Regions from separate parts of the Clostridium sp. BJN0013 genome, predicted to be linked through region 3. Evidence: a T-box and tRNA genes for the amino acid it is inferred to sense, from the RefSeq annotation. Region 3 holds a T-box; the other regions hold tRNA genes.
The links. A T-box is a leader RNA that pairs with one kind of tRNA and senses whether it is charged. The one in region 3 lies ahead of AB3K27_RS03830 (valine--tRNA ligase), so its partner is inferred to be a tRNA-Val.

Region 1: it encodes a tRNA-Val, which carries the amino acid that the T-box ahead of AB3K27_RS03830 (valine--tRNA ligase) is inferred to sense. The anticodon was not compared.
Region 2: it encodes a tRNA-Val, which carries the amino acid that the T-box ahead of AB3K27_RS03830 (valine--tRNA ligase) is inferred to sense. The anticodon was not compared.

Annotation. Positions count from the first base shown of each region.
Region 1 covers NZ_CP162495.1:4,035,715-4,042,093, reverse strand. Annotated here, with positions in the region: gene AB3K27_RS20960 (adenylosuccinate synthase) at 1-279, shown strand, start outside; gene AB3K27_RS20955 (acyl-[acyl-carrier-protein] thioesterase) at 446-1,195, shown strand; gene AB3K27_RS20950 (NAD(P)/FAD-dependent oxidoreductase) at 1,209-2,438, opposite strand; gene AB3K27_RS20945 (CoA-binding protein) at 2,730-3,101, shown strand; tRNA gene AB3K27_RS20940 (tRNA-Glu) at 3,308-3,382, shown strand; tRNA gene AB3K27_RS20935 (tRNA-Val) at 3,392-3,467, shown strand; tRNA gene AB3K27_RS20930 (tRNA-Asp) at 3,474-3,550, shown strand; tRNA gene AB3K27_RS20925 (tRNA-Glu) at 3,658-3,732, shown strand; tRNA gene AB3K27_RS20920 (tRNA-Val) at 3,741-3,816, shown strand; tRNA gene AB3K27_RS20915 (tRNA-Asp) at 3,823-3,899, shown strand; tRNA gene AB3K27_RS20910 (tRNA-Thr) at 3,904-3,979, shown strand; gene AB3K27_RS20905 (ATP-binding protein) at 4,017-5,003, opposite strand; gene AB3K27_RS20900 (DnaD domain protein) at 4,996-5,988, opposite strand; gene AB3K27_RS20895 (NAD(P)H-dependent flavin oxidoreductase) at 6,203-6,379, shown strand, end outside.
Region 2 covers NZ_CP162495.1:325,090-331,468, forward strand. Annotated here, with positions in the region: gene spoIID (stage II sporulation protein D) at 1-553, shown strand, start outside; gene AB3K27_RS01785 (peptidoglycan DD-metalloendopeptidase family protein) at 700-1,413, shown strand; gene spoIIID (sporulation transcriptional regulator SpoIIID) at 1,594-1,848, shown strand; gene AB3K27_RS01795 (rod shape-determining protein) at 1,946-2,977, shown strand; gene yyaC (spore protease YyaC) at 3,079-3,618, opposite strand; tRNA gene AB3K27_RS01805 (tRNA-Thr) at 4,031-4,106, shown strand; tRNA gene AB3K27_RS01810 (tRNA-Tyr) at 4,112-4,196, shown strand; tRNA gene AB3K27_RS01815 (tRNA-Val) at 4,205-4,280, shown strand; tRNA gene AB3K27_RS01820 (tRNA-Thr) at 4,302-4,377, shown strand; tRNA gene AB3K27_RS01825 (tRNA-Tyr) at 4,383-4,467, shown strand; SAM riboswitch class I at 4,544-4,647, shown strand; gene metK (methionine adenosyltransferase) at 4,715-5,890, shown strand; gene AB3K27_RS01835 (ABC transporter substrate-binding protein) at 6,075-6,379, opposite strand, start outside.
Region 3 covers NZ_CP162495.1:704,924-711,302, forward strand. Annotated here, with positions in the region: gene AB3K27_RS03820 (ABC transporter substrate-binding protein) at 1-683, shown strand, start outside; gene AB3K27_RS03825 (hypothetical protein) at 860-1,039, shown strand; T-box leader at 1,130-1,344, shown strand; gene AB3K27_RS03830 (valine--tRNA ligase) at 1,586-4,234, shown strand; gene AB3K27_RS03835 (folylpolyglutamate synthase/dihydrofolate synthase family protein) at 4,253-5,581, shown strand; gene AB3K27_RS03840 (TIGR03905 family TSCPD domain-containing protein) at 5,745-5,993, opposite strand; gene AB3K27_RS03845 (YncE family protein) at 6,131-6,379, shown strand, end outside.

The sequences.
Region 1 (6,379 bases), 770 kb from region 3:
GGGGGACTTGAAAAGGTAAAGGTATGTACAGGATATAAATTTAATGGAAAAATTATAGATTATGTACCTGCTAGTTTGCAGGATTTAGCCAAATGTGAGCCTGTATATGAAGAATTTGATGGCTGGGATAAAGATATTGAAAATGCTAAGACATATGATGAATTGCCGGAGAATGCTAAAAAATATTTAGATAAAATACAGCAGTTTACTAATACAAAAATATCCATAGTTTCTGTAGGACCAGGAAGAGATCAAACAATAAATTTGAATAATATGTAATTTGAATTTCACCTTTAAATAAATTCTATTAATTTTTAAAATTTATTTAAAGGTGAAATTTTTATTCTATAGAAAAAATAAAAATTATGTTATAAAATAAGGTATAATAAAAAATAGTGCCTTTAAAATTAATATTAATTTTGAAGATATTATAGGGGGGAGAATATTGGAAAAATCAACTTTTGAAAAAGAATATGAGGTTCAATATTATGAAATAGATTTTAAGGGAAGATTACTTGTAACAAGTCTTATAAATTATTTTGGAGATATAGCTACAAAACATTCTCAGGTCATAGGAGGGAGTCTTGAGTATTTAAAAGAGAAAGGTATAGCTTGGGTTCTCTACAAGTGGAATATACATATAGATAGATACCCCCATTATGGTGAAAAAATTACTGTGAGAACTAAAGCTTGCTCTTTTAAAAAGTTCTATGCCTATAGAACTTTTGAGGTTTTGGATAAAGAAGGTAATATTATAGCTGGTGCAGACTCTGTGTGGATTTTAATAGATATTGATAGACGTAAAATACTTAGAATAACTGAAGATATGTATGAAATGTATGGTATAAGCGAAAAAAATAAGGAATTATTGTATGTCAAAAAAATAAAGTTACCGAAAAAATTTTCCATAGAAAAAAGTTTTAAAGTAAGATACAGTGACATAGATACTAATAGGCATGTTAATAATGTTAAATATGTGGATTGGATGATAGAAACTATTCCTTTAGATATAGTACTTAACTATTCTATAAAAAATTTAAACATAACTTATGAAAAAGAAGCTCTGTATGGTGAAAATATAACAATATACACTGAATTAAAGAAACAAGATGAAGGGTACATATCTCTACATGAAATTGTAGATAAAGAAGGTAAAAAGTTATCTGCTATAGAAGCTGTTTTACAAAAAAAATAAAAGAGCTGGTGAATTATTTTTCAGCAGCACTTTTTCCTGTCATAAATCCAGAACTCCAGGCCCATTGTAGATTAAAACCGCCACAATCTCCATATACATCTAATACTTCTCCAGCAAAATACAAATTTTTTATCTTTTTAGACTCTAGGGTTTTTGGGTTTATTTCGCATAAATCAATACCACCAGAAGTAACTTGTGAATTTTTAAAGGAATTGGTATCATATACTTTGAACTTCCAGGATTTAATTAATTTATATATATTATTTTTCTCTCTCCAGGTTAATTCATCACAGGGCTTATGGATATTTTTTACCGTAGCTTCATTTAAAAGTATAGGTATTACTTTTTTATTTATTATTCCTATTAAAGAATTGTAGATACTTCTATAATTAAAAATTCCCCAATGATTTTCTAAAAACTCTATTAATGCCTCTTTATTGAAGTTTGGAAGCATATCAATTTCTAGTTCAACTAACCTTTTATTGAGCAAATTATAAGAGGCCGTGCCGCTTATATTCAGTATAGGAGGACCTGATATCCCATAATCAGTAAATAGTAATTCACCTTCATCCTTTTCTTTTATTTTATTATCTATCAGTAAGTTTACACTGCCATTAAATTTCACTCCTGAAAGGGCTTTTAAGCGATTGTAGTCCAGCTTTAACTGTACCAGAGCAGGAATAGGGTGAATTATGTTATGACCTAATTTTTTACATATATTAAAACCAGAACCATTAGATCCAGTATTAGGAGCGGATTTACCTCCAGTACATAAAATAATTTTTTTGCATTCATATATTTCATCCTGACAAAATATTTTAAAATATTTTTTAGTAGGAATAACATCTTTAACTTCAGAATTTAAATAAATAGGAATATCTCTATCTTCAAGAGCCATCTTTAGTATGTCTAGTACAGAGGACGCTTGAAGTGAAAGTGGATACATCTTACCGTTTTCTAAAGTTGTAAGGGGTAATCCTAGAGAATTAAAAAATTTAATTGTATCATTTAGAGTAAAATTATCTAAAGTATCCTTAAAAAAATCAGGATTTTTACTGTGATACCTAGAATAATTTATATTTCTATTAGTTATATTACATCTACCATTTCCAGTTGATAATAATTTTTGCCCAATTCTTTTTTGTGATTCTAGAATTCCTACATCTTTTCCATTGTCTTTTGCAGTAATTGAAGCCATTATACCGGAAGCACCAGCACCAATTATCATTATTTCATGAAACAAAAATATACCTCCCTAAGTTAAAATCAAGTGATTCTTAAGTTCAGGTGGAGTTTGCTTATGAAAAATGTTTATCTCCATCTGAACCTTAAAAGAACTTATCCAGGCGCGTAGCAGTGTTTATCTCCCTTTGAAGAAGGGAGTATTAGCTAATCTGCGTTTGGATAAATGTATTACAACAAATATATTTTAGCTTACTTATATTTTTTTTTATATAGTTTATATTAAAAATCATATATTTATTTTAAATTTGTGTATAATATAATTAAATTAGAAGTAAAAGGAGAGACACTTATGGTAGCTTCTGAATTTTTGAATTATAAAAATTGGGTGGTAGCTGGTAATGTGGCTAATAATAAAAAATATGCTTTTAAGATATTGAATTCGCTAAAAGATAATGAATTTAATGTAGCAGGGGTAAACCCTAAAAGTTTTGAAGGAGGTGCTTATAAATCTTTGGCAGAGGTGCCTTTTAGTATAAATGTACTAGATTTATGTATAAATCCTGCAATAGGAATACATGTGGTTAAGGAAGCCAGTAAATTGGGAATAGATAAAATATTAATACAACCTGGCGCAGAAAGTGATGAAATATTGAGTTTTTGTAATAATAATAGAATAAATTTTGTAGAGGGATGTGCACTTGTTGAACTTTCCCGAAGATAGAGTACAAGCTAAAATCTTGATTTTAATTCGGCGTAAATAAAAACTTATATAATTTTCAAATTAGCGTAAAGTGTTGATATATAAGGTCCTTGGTAGAAATATAGAAAAAGATATTTAAGAATATAAAAAAAAGTGTTGACACTTTGGAAAATATTTTGTATTATAGACTATGTCGGACCGCTGGATAGGTTTGATGCATAAGTAGAGGCCCCTTGGTCAAGCGGTTAAGACACCACCCTTTCACGGTGGTAACAGGAGTTCGATTCTCCTAGGGGTCACCATTATTATATGGGCGCATAGCTCAGCTGGGAGAGCACCTGCCTTACAAGCAGGGGGTCACAGGTTCGATCCCTGTTGTGCCCACCAACATAAGGCTCAGTAGCTCAGATGGTTAGAGTGCCGGCCTGTCACGCCGGAGGTCGAGGGTTCGATCCCCTTCTGAGTCGCCATGCCTTGTAACATTTATTTGTTATAATAGGCCTTTAACTTAAATTGAGAAGTCTACTCTAGTATGAGAGAGTTACTTGATTTAAGTTAAAAAGCTAAATTTGTTTTAGGCCCCTTGGTCAAGCGGTTAAGACACCACCCTTTCACGGTGGTAACAGGAGTTCAATTCTCCTAGGGGTCACCATTGTATGTGGGCGCATAGCTCAGCTGGGAGAGCATCTGCCTTACAAGCAGGGGGTCACAGGTTCGATCCCTGTTGTGCCCACCAACATGAGGCTCAGTAGCTCAGATGGTTAGAGTGCCGGCCTGTCACGCCGGAGGTCGAGGGTTCGATCCCCTTCTGAGTCGCCATTTTGCTGGCATAGCTCAGCTGGTAGAGCAACTGACTTGTAATCAGTAGGTCGTGGGTTCGAAGCCTACTGCCAGCACCATGTTAACCCCATGAAATTGTATCATGGGGTTTATGTTTTATTTTAAATTTTTGCTTTTTATATTTTTTCGGATTCTTATGTCTTCTCCGAAGAATTTAAATAGTTTAAACTCACCTAATAATCTAGAGGAAATTCTTTCTGAATAACACTTTAAAAGTTCTTCCAAATCACAATTAGTAGATATAAGCATTTTATTTTGTTTTAGTAATTTTCTATTTATAAGATTGAACAATTCTGTCTTGGAAAAATCTGTTATCTGTTCTGAACCTAAATCGTCTATTATTAATAGATCGCAATTTATTATAAGATCTTCTAATTTATTATTTTCTTTAAATCGTATGCTTTTTAAATCTTGAATTAAAGCTTCAGAAGTTCTATAGACCACTAAAAATCCTCTGTCCAATAGTTCTTTTGCTATGCAATTTGATAAAAAAGTTTTTCCAGTTCCTGGATTTCCGTAAAATAATAAATTTTCTTTAGAAGAAGAAAAATTTTCTATGTATTTCCATGATGTAGAAGCTATTTTTTCTATATTTTTTCTAGGGCTGGTTGGTTCTCCTTCATTTTTTAAAGGGGAATATAATCGAAAATTAAAATTATCGAAATTATTTTTACTTAGTATATTCATCAAATCAGAATTGTTGTAATATAATTTGATTAATTTTTGCTTATAGCATAGACATTTTTTAGTACCTATGAATCCAGTATCTTTACATTTGCTGCATTTGTAAATCATGTCTAGATAATTTACAGGGTAATTATTGGCTAACATAAGTTCAGCTTTTTTTCTCCTTAGATTTCTAATTTTTTCTTTAAGCTCCCTTAAATATTTGTCTTTGTATTTTACATTATTTAATATATTTATTGATAATTTTATACAAAGTTTTCCTATCTGATTTTCAATATCTAGTACTTCAGGAACAGTTTTTCTGATCTCTTCTTTTCTTAAGTTTAAAGTTTGTTCATTTTTTTGTCTTATATTTTCATAAATTTTTGTTATATTTGAGTGATAGCTTTTAATCATTCCTATCCCATCCTAGTAATTTTTTTTCTAAATCTTTAAAGTCATAGTTTCTTTGTTTAAAATTATTAAAAGATCCTTGATTGGAGTTATTTTTTAAATTTTTATGATTAGTAGATACATTTTTTTTCATGTCTTTTTTTCTTATGTCTTTAGTAGTCTTAATGTTATCCTTATACCAGCTTGTAAGTATGCCATCAATATATTTAAAGTCTGCTTTATTTATTCTTTGAAAGCATATGTCACAAGCTTTATATATAATGTCTATAGAAAAGTTATAATTTTCTATCCATTTAGAAAGCAATTCTTCTTGGGGTTTCATTATTTCTCCATCTTTTATGCCAAGGTAATTTAAAATTTTTCTTATTTTAGTCCATTTATCCTCATGTTTTTTTATAAAAGCTTGGGCGTCATCTATATCCTTTATTTTGGCATCAAACCAGGATAGAGCAGTTTTTTCTATGTACCTTATATTAGTTTTGCCTTTTAAAGTACAATATTGCACTAATAAGAGTATTATTTCTGGAGAAAAATTTAAATCATTCAGCCAGCTTATGTACATTGTCATTTCTTTTGATGATAGTGGTCTCCCTATGGATTTTTCTATATCTTCTAACATATCTTTCACAGAGTGATTATTTAGTTCTTCCAGTAAATTTATATTGACCTCTTTTTCAGTTTCTGTATCACAATCAGATAAGTCTAAAAATTCTATATTGTAATTTCCCATATCATCAATTGGAAGCATTTTTATTACATTTTCCTCATTCCAATAATTCCATGCATTTAATACATCTGTTTCCAAAAGATGTAGAGTATTCGCTATTATTTGAGAGTTCACTCCTAACTCTCCTGACTTGCAATACTTTAATCCAAGAAGATATACTTTTACAAATTCTCCACGGGCTTTAGTCATATATTTATCTATGAATATATTACTTACAGGAGTATAGTTGCTTTCTTTTGTTTTAAACATAAATGTACTCATATTCTAATTACCTGCCTTTATTAAATAGGGTTTTAAAAGATGTATTACTAAATTATTATATCAGACTAAATACAAAAAGTATAATAGGGTAAAAGGTCGATAATCATGATAGATTGTTAGGGAATTTTAAGGTGCTGGACAGTTAAAAGTTTTTAATATATACTTTGATTATCAAAATATTTGATAATCAAAAATTTAAAAAGGAGAGAGTTAGATGAAATTACCTTCATTGATTATAGGAGATTTAAAGGCTAATATACCTATTATTCAAGGTGGGATGGGCGTGGGGATTTCCGGATATAGTTTAGCACAGGCAGTAGCAAATGAAGGTGGCGTGGGTGTGATCTCTACAGTTCAAATAGGCTATAGAGAATCAGATTTTGAAACTAAT
Region 2 (6,379 bases), 380 kb from region 3:
AGCTACTTCAGGACAGATATTAACCTATAAAAATAAACTGGTTATGGAACCTTATTATTTTGCGGTAAGTGGGGGTAGGACAGAAAATGCAGTAGATGTGTTTGGAAAGGGAGAAGAATATTTAAAGAGTGTAGAAAGCCCTGGGGAAGAAGATGCATCTAAGTATAAAACTTCTATACAATTATCCTATACTAATTTTATAAATAAAATAAATTCTCAATATCCTAATTCGAGATTGTCCGTAAAAAATTTATCTGATCAAGTATGTATAGAATCTAGAAATGAAGGAGGGTCTGTTAAAGAAATTAAATTAGGATCAATTACTATATCTGGAGCAAAATTTAGAACTATTATGTCATTAAATTCTTCAGATTTTAATATTTATTTTAAAGACAATATTATTATTGAGTGTATTGGATATGGGCATAGAGTGGGAATGAGTCAGTGGGGAGCAAATGCCATGGCAAAACAGGGTAAAACTTATAAAGAAATATTAGCCCATTATTACAATAAAACAGAGCTTCAAAATTTAGAAATATTTCGCAATAAATAAAGTTTATCTAAAGCTCAGATAATAAAGAGATAAAATGAAATTTCATTTTGTCTCTTTATTATTTTTTATAAAAAATATAAAGAAAAAATTATAAAATATGTATTTTTTGTTATTGTCTGGACAAACTACAAAAAGGAGGTGTTCATATGGACAGAAAAATTTTTAGTAGAGCATTTAACTTTTTGAAAAAGGAGGGCTTTTATATAATACTGTTTGTTTGTCTTTGCGTTGTAGCAACAGTTGCAGTAATAACTGCTAGAAATAATAAAAATCAGAGTGCTGAGTTACAGAAAAGTGTAAGCTTAGAGCAAAAACAAACCAAAGAAACAGCCCAGACAGATGAGAAGCCTTCTTCCAGTTATGATAATGCTCTCCAAGTAAAAAAGAGTGAAGAAACAAATAGTAATGAATCCGAAGAAACTTCAAAAAGTGTATCTAGTTCAGTTAGTACTTCTTTTCAAAAACCAGTGGAAGGAAATATTGCAAGAGCATATTCAGAAGATCCAGTATATTGGGATTCTACAGGTACCTATAGACCTAATTTGGGATATGATATACAAACAGAGTTGGGGAAACCTGTATTTGCAGCTATGGATGGAAAAGTAGAAGAAGTGAATAAAGCAACTCAGGATGGAGTAGAAGTTATTATAGATCATCAAAATGGATTAAAAACTATTTATTCTAACTTGGATCCTAATGTTGAAGTTAGTGTCGGTCAAACATTAAAAAAAGGAACTGCTATAGGAATAGTAGGAAAAAGTACATTAAGAGCAGCATATGAGAAATATGGAGATCATTTGCATTTTGCAGTTCTAAAAGGCAATGAGTTTGTAAATCCAGCTAAATATATAAAATATTAATATTAGGCCATTTCTTACTATTTTATGGGGAAATGGCCAACACACCATGAATTTAAAAATGTTAATGAGCATATTTATAAATATAGGGGGGACGAGCAACTGTGAAAGATTATGAGAGTAATGAGTATATTTAGAAGTTTTTATTTATTGCGGTCAAGTGTATAAAGGAGTTGAATAAATTTGAAAGATTACATTGAAGAAAGAGTTTTAGAAGTTGCCAAATATATAATAGGTTCTAAAGCTACTATAAGAAAAACCGCTAAAGTTTTTGGAGTAAGTAAAAGTACTATACACAAAGATATGACAGAAAGATTACCAAAGATAAATCCGCAAATTGCCCAGGAAGCTAAAAATATATTGGATTATAACAAGGCAGAAAGGCATATAAGAGGCGGAAAAGCTACAAAAATGAAATATAAAGCTATTGAGGGGTAAAAACATTCCCATTATAATTAGAATGTGATATGATAATAAATATGATAAGTTTATATTTTTATTGTGAAAAGCTAGTAAGATTAGGAGTGAAAGAGGAATGTTTTTTAATATAGGAACTGATATGGGTATAGATTTAGGCACGGCTACGGTACTTGTTTACATTAAAGGTAGAGGGGTAATTTTAAAAGAACCTTCAGTTGTTGCTATAGATAAGACTAGAGATAAAGTGCTTGCCGTGGGAGAAGAAGCATGGCAAATGATAGGGAGAACACCAGGAAATATTGTTGCTATTCGTCCACTAAGGGATGGAGTTATATCTGATTATGATGTAACAGAAAAGATGTTAAAGTATTTTATAGGTAAGGCTTGTGGGAAAAAAAGAATGTCAGCACCTAGAATAGTAGTATGTGTTCCTTGTGAATCTACTGAAGTTGAAAAGAGAGCTGTAATTGATGCAGCTAAAAATGCAGGTGCAAAAAAGGTGTTTTTGATTGAAGAACCATTAGCTGCAGCCATTGGTGCAGGAATTGACATAACTAAAGCTAGTGGTAATATGGTAATAGATATAGGGGGAGGAACTACGGATGTGGCAGTGATTTCTTTAGGAGGAATAGTTGTAAGATCCTCTATAAAAATAGCAGGAGATAAGTTTGACGAAGCTATAATGAAATATATCAGAAAAGAACATAAATTAATGATTGGAGAAAGAACTTCAGAGGATTTAAAAATAAATATAGGTTCTGCCTTTGACAGAGAAGAAGAAGTGACTATGGAAATAAGGGGAAGAGATTTGGTTACAGGACTTCCTAAAAATATAACAGTGTCCTCAGAAGAAATGAGAATAGCATTAAAGGAAATTGTAAATTCTATAGCGGATACAACTCATGCAGTATTAGAGAAAACTCCACCAGAATTAGCAGCGGATATAGCTGAAAAAGGTATTTTTATGACTGGTGGAGGATCATTATTAAATGGACTAAGTGATTTAATAAGAGAAATTACAAAAGTACCTGTTTATGTGGTTGAAGATCCTATATCCTGTGTGGCTTTAGGTACAGGCAAAGTTCTTGAATATTTAGATAAAATGGAAGTTTTCTTTACTGGTGATGATATAACATTAATAGATTAACTATATGGAATAAATATATTTTTAAGATATTAAAAGAGCAAACTCTAACTTATTGTACTGTAAATTAAACTTATTTAAGTTAGTTTTTTTGTTGTATAGGCTTAAGATAATATATTGTTATAATATAAATAATATGAATGAATTAATGAATAAAGTATTACTTCAGCCATATTTAAAATTAAATTCAGACGAATATTACTAGAGTTACTAAAGAGATTTTCATTTTCATTTGAATCAACTATGCCTATTATTGAATAATCTCCTACATTTGGAAGAGACTTTCCTACGCCTTTACCAGGATGAACAGGGAAATCCCTTGCTTGAATTTCTCCTATGGTTTCTGGATTCCCTAAACAAGCATCTATCCCTATAATAGTACTATAGGGATGAATTAACTTTATTTGTTTTAATTTATCTTCTATATTTAAAGCATGTATAGGATCTGAAATTGTACCGTAAGTAGGTAAAGGAAAGTGTTTGCATTTTAGTAGACTACCTACTAAAGGACCTAAACAGTCTCCTATATATCTATCTGTACCAATACATACAATAATAGTATCTTTATTAATGTAATTCTTTAGAAAGTAGGCAAGTTCATGGTAGGACACAGGATTTTTATAATTGACTTTTACTCTATTCATATATTCACCTTCCTTTATGTATAACCTTATAAATGTTTTTATCCGAAGGCAAGCAATTAGCTAACACTCCCATCTTCTTCAAAGTGAGGGGATGAGTACACTATGCCCTTGGATAAGTTCTTCTAGGGTTCAGATGGAGGAAAGCGTTCCTTATGAGTAAACTCTACCTAAACCTAAGAATTACTTGATAGAGAACATTATATATAATGTATATGATGAGAACGGGTAAAATATTAAATTTCAACCATATACATATGATTTTTAAAGGGATCTAAAGAAATATGGAGTAATAAACCTTTAATATTATATTATACGGGTATAGTAGGTTTGAAAATAAATGAATGAGAATGTATACTAATCTACGTTAGGTATGTGTGTTTATATTCTATAAAGATACATAGTCTGGGAATGAGCTGGCATAGCTCAGCAGGTAGAGCAACTGACTTGTAATCAGTAGGTCGTGGGTTCGAAGCCTACTGCCAGCACCAGATTCGGAGGAATTCCCGAGTGGCCAAAGGGGGCAGACTGTAAATCTGTTGTCAGTGACTTCGATGGTTCGAATCCATCTTCCTCCACCATAAAAATTGGGCGCATAGCTCAGCTGGGAGAGCATCTGCCTTACAAGCAGGGGGTCACAGGTTCGATCCCTGTTGTGCCCACCACATCATTTAATAATAAAATAAGCTGGCATAGCTCAGCAGGTAGAGCAACTGACTTGTAATCAGTAGGTCGTGGGTTCGAAGCCTACTGCCAGCACCAAATGCGGAGGAATTCCCGAGTGGCTAAAGGGGGCAGACTGTAAATCTGTTGTCAGTGACTTCGATGGTTCGAATCCATCTTCCTCCACCATAAAAGGCACTTTTAGGTGTTTTTTATTTTACTTAATTTGTTATTTTCATAACCAAGAAAATTCATTATATAAAAGCTCTTATCAAGAGAGGTGGAGGGAAAAGGCCCTGTGAAGCCCGGCAACCAGTGTGTGGTCACCAAGGTGCCAATTCCGGCAGTTAAAAGTCTGCAAGATAAGAGAGTAGTTAATTTATTTAACCTCTTCTTACTGAAGTGGTTTTTTATTTTATATAGGGAGGTATTAAGAATGAGAAGACTTTTTACATCTGAATCAGTTACAGAAGGACATCCTGATAAAATGTGCGATCAAATTTCAGATGCTATTTTAGATGCTATTTTAGAACGGGATCCCCAGGGGAGAGTGGCATGTGAAACTGCAACTACTACAGGTATGGTTTTAGTTATGGGAGAAATATCTACCAATTGTTACATTGATATTCCTAAAGTAGTTAGGAAAACTATAAGGGAAATAGGGTACACTAGAGCTAAATATGGATTTGATTGTGATACTTGCGCTGTGTTGAGTTCAATTGACGAACAATCATTAGATATAGCTATGGGAGTTGATAAATCCTTAGAAGCCAAAGTAGGTAAAATGGAAAAAGTAGATGCTATAGGAGCTGGAGATCAAGGTATGATGTTTGGATTTGCAACAAACGAAACTCCAGAATATATGCCTATGCCTATAAACTTAGCCCATAAACTTTCAAAGAGGTTGTCACAAGTCAGAAAAGAAAGTATATTGAATTATTTAAGACCGGATGGAAAAACACAGGTTACTATAGAATATGCGGATAATAAACCAATTAGAGTTGATACAATAGTAGTATCTACACAGCATGATGAATTTGTGACCAGGGAGCAAATTGAAAAAGATATAATAGATAATGTTATAAAACCTATTGTATCACCAGAATTTTTAGATTCTAATACTAAATATTTTATAAATCCAACAGGGAGGTTCGTAGTTGGAGGTCCTCAGGGAGATTCTGGACTTACGGGAAGAAAGATAATAGTTGATACATACGGCGGTTACGGAAGACATGGCGGCGGGGCATTTTCAGGAAAAGATCCTACTAAAGTCGATAGATCTGCTGCTTATGCTGCTAGGTGGGTGGCTAAGAATTTAGTCGCTGCTGGAGTTGCTGACAAGCTAGAAATACAAATTGCTTATGCCATAGGTGTAGCAGAACCTGTATCAATAAGTGTAGATACTTTTGGCACACAAAAGATATCAGAAGAGAGGATAATTGATATAGTAAATAGAGTATTTGATTTAAAGCCAGCAGCTATAATAAGAGACCTAGACTTAAGAAGACCTATATATAGGCAAGTTGCAGCTTATGGACATTTTGGAAGAACTGATATAGATTTACCTTGGGAAAGGTTAAATAAAGTTAATGATATAAAAGGTTATTTTTAATAATAAAAGAACTCTGTATTGTATTATGCGGAGTTCTTTTATTTTAATTGTTTTTAATAGATACTCAGTTAAGTATGTTAGTATATTTTACATAATACGTCCTCAATAGAACCCACATGGCAATGACAGCATTACCATCAAAGGAAGCTGATTCTTTGTATTATATAAAATACTTAATACATATTTATTTTTTGGGATTTAATATGTCCTCTATGTCATTAGCTGATAGATCATAATAGTAGTAATTTTTATAAAATTCTTTTACCTTTTGCTTAATATCTAAATCATTAAATAAGTCGGGATGGAGATTTTTGGCTAGCCATAAAGGTTGTAATGCACCTTCTGCACTTCTTACAGACCATAAATATACTCCTTTAGGATTAAGATAAACTTGTTTATTTTTTACAGCTGTTAGAGATTGCCACTGATTTGAACTGCTTGTGTCCATGATATAATCGTAAGTGTTTTTACTTGTGGCTATAATCACAT
Region 3 (6,379 bases):
TTGCACAGTTAACTTCCACGGATGGTTCTTTTTTGGTTGGAAGAAATGAAGAAAAAGATTTTAAATGGGAATCTGTAAAAGGAAAAACCATAATTGGAGGAAGACCTGGGGGAGTTCCAGAGATGACATTAGAGTATGTACTTAAAAATCATGGTGTACAACCTGGAAAAGATGTAAATATAATAACAAATCTAGCTTATACTGCTACAGCTGGTGCATTTAAAGCAAATACAGGAGACTATGTAGCCCTTTTTGAACCAACGGCTAGTATGCTCCAGAAAGATAAAAATGGTTATATAGCAGCTTCCATAGGTAAATCTGCAGGTGCCATTCCATATACATGTTATTTTGCTACAAAATCCTATATATCAAAAAATCCTGAAATCATACAAAGATTTACTAAGGCAATTTATCAAGGGCAAATGTGGGTTAAAGAGCACAGTGATGAGGAAGTAGCTCAATCTATAAAATCATTTTTTCCTGGAACTGATGAAGATATATTAAAATCTGTAGTAAAAAATTATAGAGATATAGATGCCTATGCAGATACTCCTGTTATAGAAGAAGAAAATTTAAATAGACTTATGGACATAATACAGTCCTATAAATCTGATTTAATACCCGAAAGACCACCTTTTGATAAGATAGTTAATAATTCTTTTGCAAAAGAAGCTATTAAATAAAGCAGTAAATTAAGGTATAAGTTTTAAGATTGAAAAGTATTCTAATAAGTAATATACTCTCTGTAGAGTAAACAATTAAAGTGATAAATTGTTTACTTTATGGAGGTTTTTTTTATTTTTTCACAGAAATATATTAAATATATTAAGACCATTTAGTCAGGGAAAGGATGATTTTTATGGAAATTGATTATATAACAGTTATTCTTACAATTGTCAATTTTTTAGTGCTGTTTGCAATTATAATAGGCGTATATAAATTAATAAAAGGCTTTAAAAATTTTATTAATAGAAATAAAGATATGGATAGAAAGATAGATAATATTTTAAGTGAATTGAAAAATAAAAGAAATGACTAGTAATACAGGTATATTGGGTTTTCATTTATAAAATTTCTTGACAGCCTAAAAATTAAGGTTATAATAAAAATATATAAAATTAAATCAAATTTAATGACTGTGAAAAAGAGGAGTAGAGATAATAGAGTATAAAGAGAGGAGAACTTATTAGTTGAGAGGTTTTCTATATGAATTATCTCCAAGGTAGCTTTAGAGTCTCTTTGCTGAAATATTCAGTAGGTAAAGACGGTTTCTTAATCGTTATTTTTTAAGGGCCTGTAGTTTTTACGGGAAAAAAGGTGGTAACGCGGACCTCCGTCCTTTATAGGATGGGGGCTTTTTATCGTAAAATAATATCCTACCTTTGCTAATACCCCTAAATTTCTTCAAAGCGGGGGATAAGCACTGCTACGCGCCTGGATAAGTTCTTCTCCTAAAGGATAACGTATTCTAAGTGCTAAAGACACTAAGAATACTGTTAATAAGTTTCAGATGGAGAAAAGCATTATTTATGAGCAAACTCCACATGAACTTAAGAATCACTTGATTACAAAAGGAGGAAATTTAATGTCAGAAAAAAAAGAAATGGCAACTACCTATGATCCCAAAGCATTTGAAGAAAGACTTTATAATATTTGGCAGGAAAAAGGATATTTTACACCTGAAGCAGAACACGGCAAAAAGTCCTATACAATAGTGATCCCACCTCCAAATATTACGGGAAAATTACATTTAGGTCATGCGCTGGATGATACCATCCAAGATATAATAATAAGAACTAAAAGAATGCAGGGGTATAATACATTATGGGTTCCAGGAGAGGACCATGCCAGTATAGCCACGGAAGTGAAAGTAGAAAAAGAACTTTTAAAAGATGGAATTGTAAAAAAGGAAATAGGAAGAGAGGTTTTTCTTGAAAAAACCTGGGAATGGACTGATGAATATAGAGCCAGAATAAGGGAGCAGATGAAAAAATTAGGTTGTTCTGTGGATTTCACAAGAGAAAGATTTACTATGGATGAGGGGTTGAATAAAGCTGTTAGAAAGTTCTTTGTAAAATTATATGAAGAAGGACTTATATATCAGGGAAATAGAATAATAAACTGGTGTCCTAAATGTCATACTGCCATATCCGATGCGGAAATTGAGTACAGTGAACAGCAGGGTCATTTTTGGCATATAAGATATAAAGTAGTTGGCAGTAACGAGTATTTGGAAATAGCAACTACAAGGCCAGAGACCATGTTTGGGGATACAGCTATTGCGGTAAACCCTAAAGATGAGAGATATAAACATTTAGTAGGAAAAACTGCCCTGCTCCCAATTTTAAATAGAGAGATACCAATAGTTTCTGATGATTATGTAGATATGGAATTTGGTACAGGGGCAGTAAAAATAACTCCAGCACACGATCCTAATGACTATTATGTAGGTAAAAGACATAATCTGCCTGAAATTATAGTATTAAATGAAAATGGAACTGTAAAACTTCCTGGAACCAAATATGATGGGCTTGATAGATATGAAGCTAGAAAATTATTGGTAGAGGATTTAGAAGAGCAGGGATTTTTGGTAAAAGTAAAGGAGCATGTACATAATGTAGGATGTCATGACAGATGTGAGACCACCATTGAACCTATGCTCTCGAAGCAGTGGTTTGTAAAGATGGAGTCTCTTGCAAAACCAGCTATTGATGTAGTAAAAAATAAGAAAGTTAAATTTATACCTGAAAGATTTGAAAAGACTTATTTTAACTGGATGGAAAATATTCAGGATTGGTGTATATCCAGGCAGCTTTGGTGGGGGCATAGAATTCCAGTCTGGTACTGCAAAGACTGTGGAGAAGTTATAGTAAGTGATACTGATCCTTCAAAATGTACCAAATGTAATTCCAGTAATATAGAACAGGATAAGGATGTATTGGATACCTGGTTTAGTTCTGCATTGTGGCCTTTTTCCACATTGGGATGGCCTGAAAATACAGAGGATTTAAAGTGTTTTTATCCTAATAATACTTTAGTTACAGGATACGATATAATATTTTTCTGGGTAGCGCGTATGATATTTTCTGGATTGTATTGTATGGATGATATTCCTTTTGAAAATGTATTGATACATGGAATTGTAAGAGATTCAGAAGGAAGAAAAATGTCTAAATCCCTTGGAAATGGTGTAGATCCAATAGAAGTAATAGATGAGTATGGGGCAGATGCACTTAGATTTGCACTTATTACAGGAAATGCACCAGGAAATGATATAAGATATTATCCAGAAAGGGTAGAGTCTGCTAGAAATTTTGCCAATAAAATATGGAATGCTTCAAGATTTGTACTTATGAATTTAGATGAAAATATAATGGATAAGTACAAAGCATGCAGGGAGTATAGTGATGCAGATAAATGGATACTTTCCAGATTAAATACCCTGGTAAAGGAAGTAACGGATAACATAGAGAAGTTTGAACTTGGAATAGCCGCGCAAAAAATATATGATTTTATCTGGGGTGAATTCTGTGACTGGTATATAGAACTTGTTAAACCGGTTATGTACGGTGGAGATGAAAAAGAGAGGGGTGTTGCATACAATGTATTGAATAAGGTACTTATTGTTTCATTACAGTTGCTTCATCCTATAATGCCTTTTATAACGGAGGAAATATATTCTCATCTTTATACGGATTGCGAATCCATAACTATTTCGCCATGGCCAGAGTACAATGAAGAGCTTAAAGATTTAAAAGTAGAAAAGGATATGGAATATATTATAGAGTCCATTAAAGCAATTAGAAATGTGAGAACAGAAATGAATGTTCCCCTTTCCAAGAAGGCAAAGTTATTAGTATATATAACAGAAAAAAATGCACTGGATACCTTTAAAAATGGAGAAGAATACTTTAAAAAATTAGCCTCTGCCAGTGAAATTGAATTTTTAGAGGATAAGAATGAAGCTCCTGAAAATGTAGTATCTGCAGTGACCAGGGGAGCTGAATTATTTATTCCACTTTTAGATCTAGTGGATAGGGATAAAGAAATTGCAAGACTTAATAAGGAAAAAGAAAAGTTGGAAAAGGAAATAAAAAGAGTGGATAATAAGCTTTCAAATGAAAAATTTGTCTCAAAGGCACCAAAATCCGTCGTGGATGGAGAAAGAGAAAAAGGGGATAAATATAGAGAAATACTTAAAACTGTAATGGAAAGATTAGAAAGCCTAAAATAAAATATAGGATGTGGCAATATGAATTATGAAGACACATTGCAGTATATAAACAATATTGCTAAATTTGGGGTGAATTTAGGTCTTGAAAGAACGGAAAAAATACTGGAACTTTTGGATAATCCACATAAAAAAATAAGAACTATACATGTGGCAGGAACCAATGGAAAGGGCTCTATTACAGTGATGATTAGCAAGATATTAATGGAGTCCGGATTTAAGGTAGGTATGTATACTTCTCCTTATTTGGAGGAATTTGAAGAAAGAATTCAAATAAACGGGCAAAATATATCTCATGATGATTTAAGCAGAGTAGTTACCAAAGTATCAAAAGTTGTAGATAGAGTTTTAGAACTTGGCTATGATAATCCTACGGAATTTGAAATAATTACCTGTGCTATGTTTTATTATTTTTGGGAGAAAAAAGTGCAGATAGCAGTAATTGAAGTAGGATTGGGAGGAAGATTTGATTCCACCAATGTTATGCTTCCTTTTTCCAAAGAGTATCAAGGGGGAGTTATGGCAAGTGTAATTGCTTCCATAAGTTATGATCATATGAATATACTGGGAGATACTCTAGAAAAAATAGCTTATGAAAAAGCGGGAATAATCAAAAAAGGTATTCCCGTTATACTTTATCCTCAGCCAGAATCCGTTGAGAAAGTTATATCAAAGATATGTCAGGAAAAGGGTAGTGAACTTATAAGAGTTCCTTTAAATTGTTGTCATTTTATGGGCGAAAATAAAATTAATAATAAAAGCAGAGAATACATGCAGCACATTAAAGTATATACCAAGAAATCTAATTATGATATTAAGTTATCTCTTTTAGGTAAACATCAACTGTTAAATTGTGCTGTAGCTTTATTTACTTTAGAGCAATTATCTAGATATGGCATTTTGATGGATAAATCTGTAATATCAAGAGCATTAGGCAATGTAAGCTGGAAGGGAAGACTTGAAGTTATGGGTAAAAATCCATTGGTAGTAATAGATGGAGCCCACAACATACAGGGGATTTCAATGCTTAAGAAAAATCTATGCAGCTATTTTCAGTATAATCATATGATTTTAATACTTGGTATACTGGCAGATAAAGAAGTGGATACAATGGTAAAGACCATTGTGCCTATTGCAGAAAGAGTTATAGCAGTTACTCCTAAAGATAAAAGAGGAGAGAAAGCCAATAAACTGAAAACTATAATAGAAAAGTATAATTCTAATTGTGAAGATTTTGATGATTATGAGGAAGCCTATAGAAAAGCACTTTCTTATTGCAGTAAAGAGGATTTAATTCTGGTGTGTGGTTCGTTGTATGTGGTGGGGGATATGAGAAAGATTATCAAATAATTTTCATTATATAATCATAGTAATTGTGTAAGTAAAAACATATTTTCATACTGGAAAATATGTTTTTTATTTTTATCTGAAAGTTGGAATTAGCTAATGTGTCTACTTTCTTTAAGGTGGGGATGAATACTGCTGTGCCCCCGAGTGATTTTTCCAATAATTACTAATTTATCACAATAAATTCTTTAAGTGCAGTTGCCAGTTGATCAGGACAGGAAGTACCTTTTCCGTTGCAAGAAATACCCTGTAGTTTTGTTATGGCTTCATTTAAATCCATTCCCTCCACTAATCGGGATATTCCTTGAAGGTTACCATTACATCCTCCTATAAAATTTGCATTTTTAATTTTATTATTAGATATATCAAAATTTATTTGTCTTGAACATACTTCTTTTGTTATATAACTGTACATTTCATCACCCTATTCTTATAGAATTACTTTATAGAATAATTATATAAAATATAAATTACTTATACAAGAAAATAATTTGGTATTGCTATTACCCATTTTGATTCATACTCATATTATATTTGTAGGGGGTGATGGTATTGGACTATCTTTATGTATGTAGCACTTCTTCTGATTTTGTATCGAAGGTTAACTTGGATGATTTTCATGAAGAAAAGAAAATATATTTAAAGTCTAATGATATGATTTATAGAGTTGGACCTCAAGGCATATGTATGGGAAATGACAAGATTATAACTGCAAATAGATATAATAATGCCATAACTATAATAGATACAAAAAATGAAGTTCAAGAAGAAAGTTATTATATAGGAGAGTGCTGTAATGAT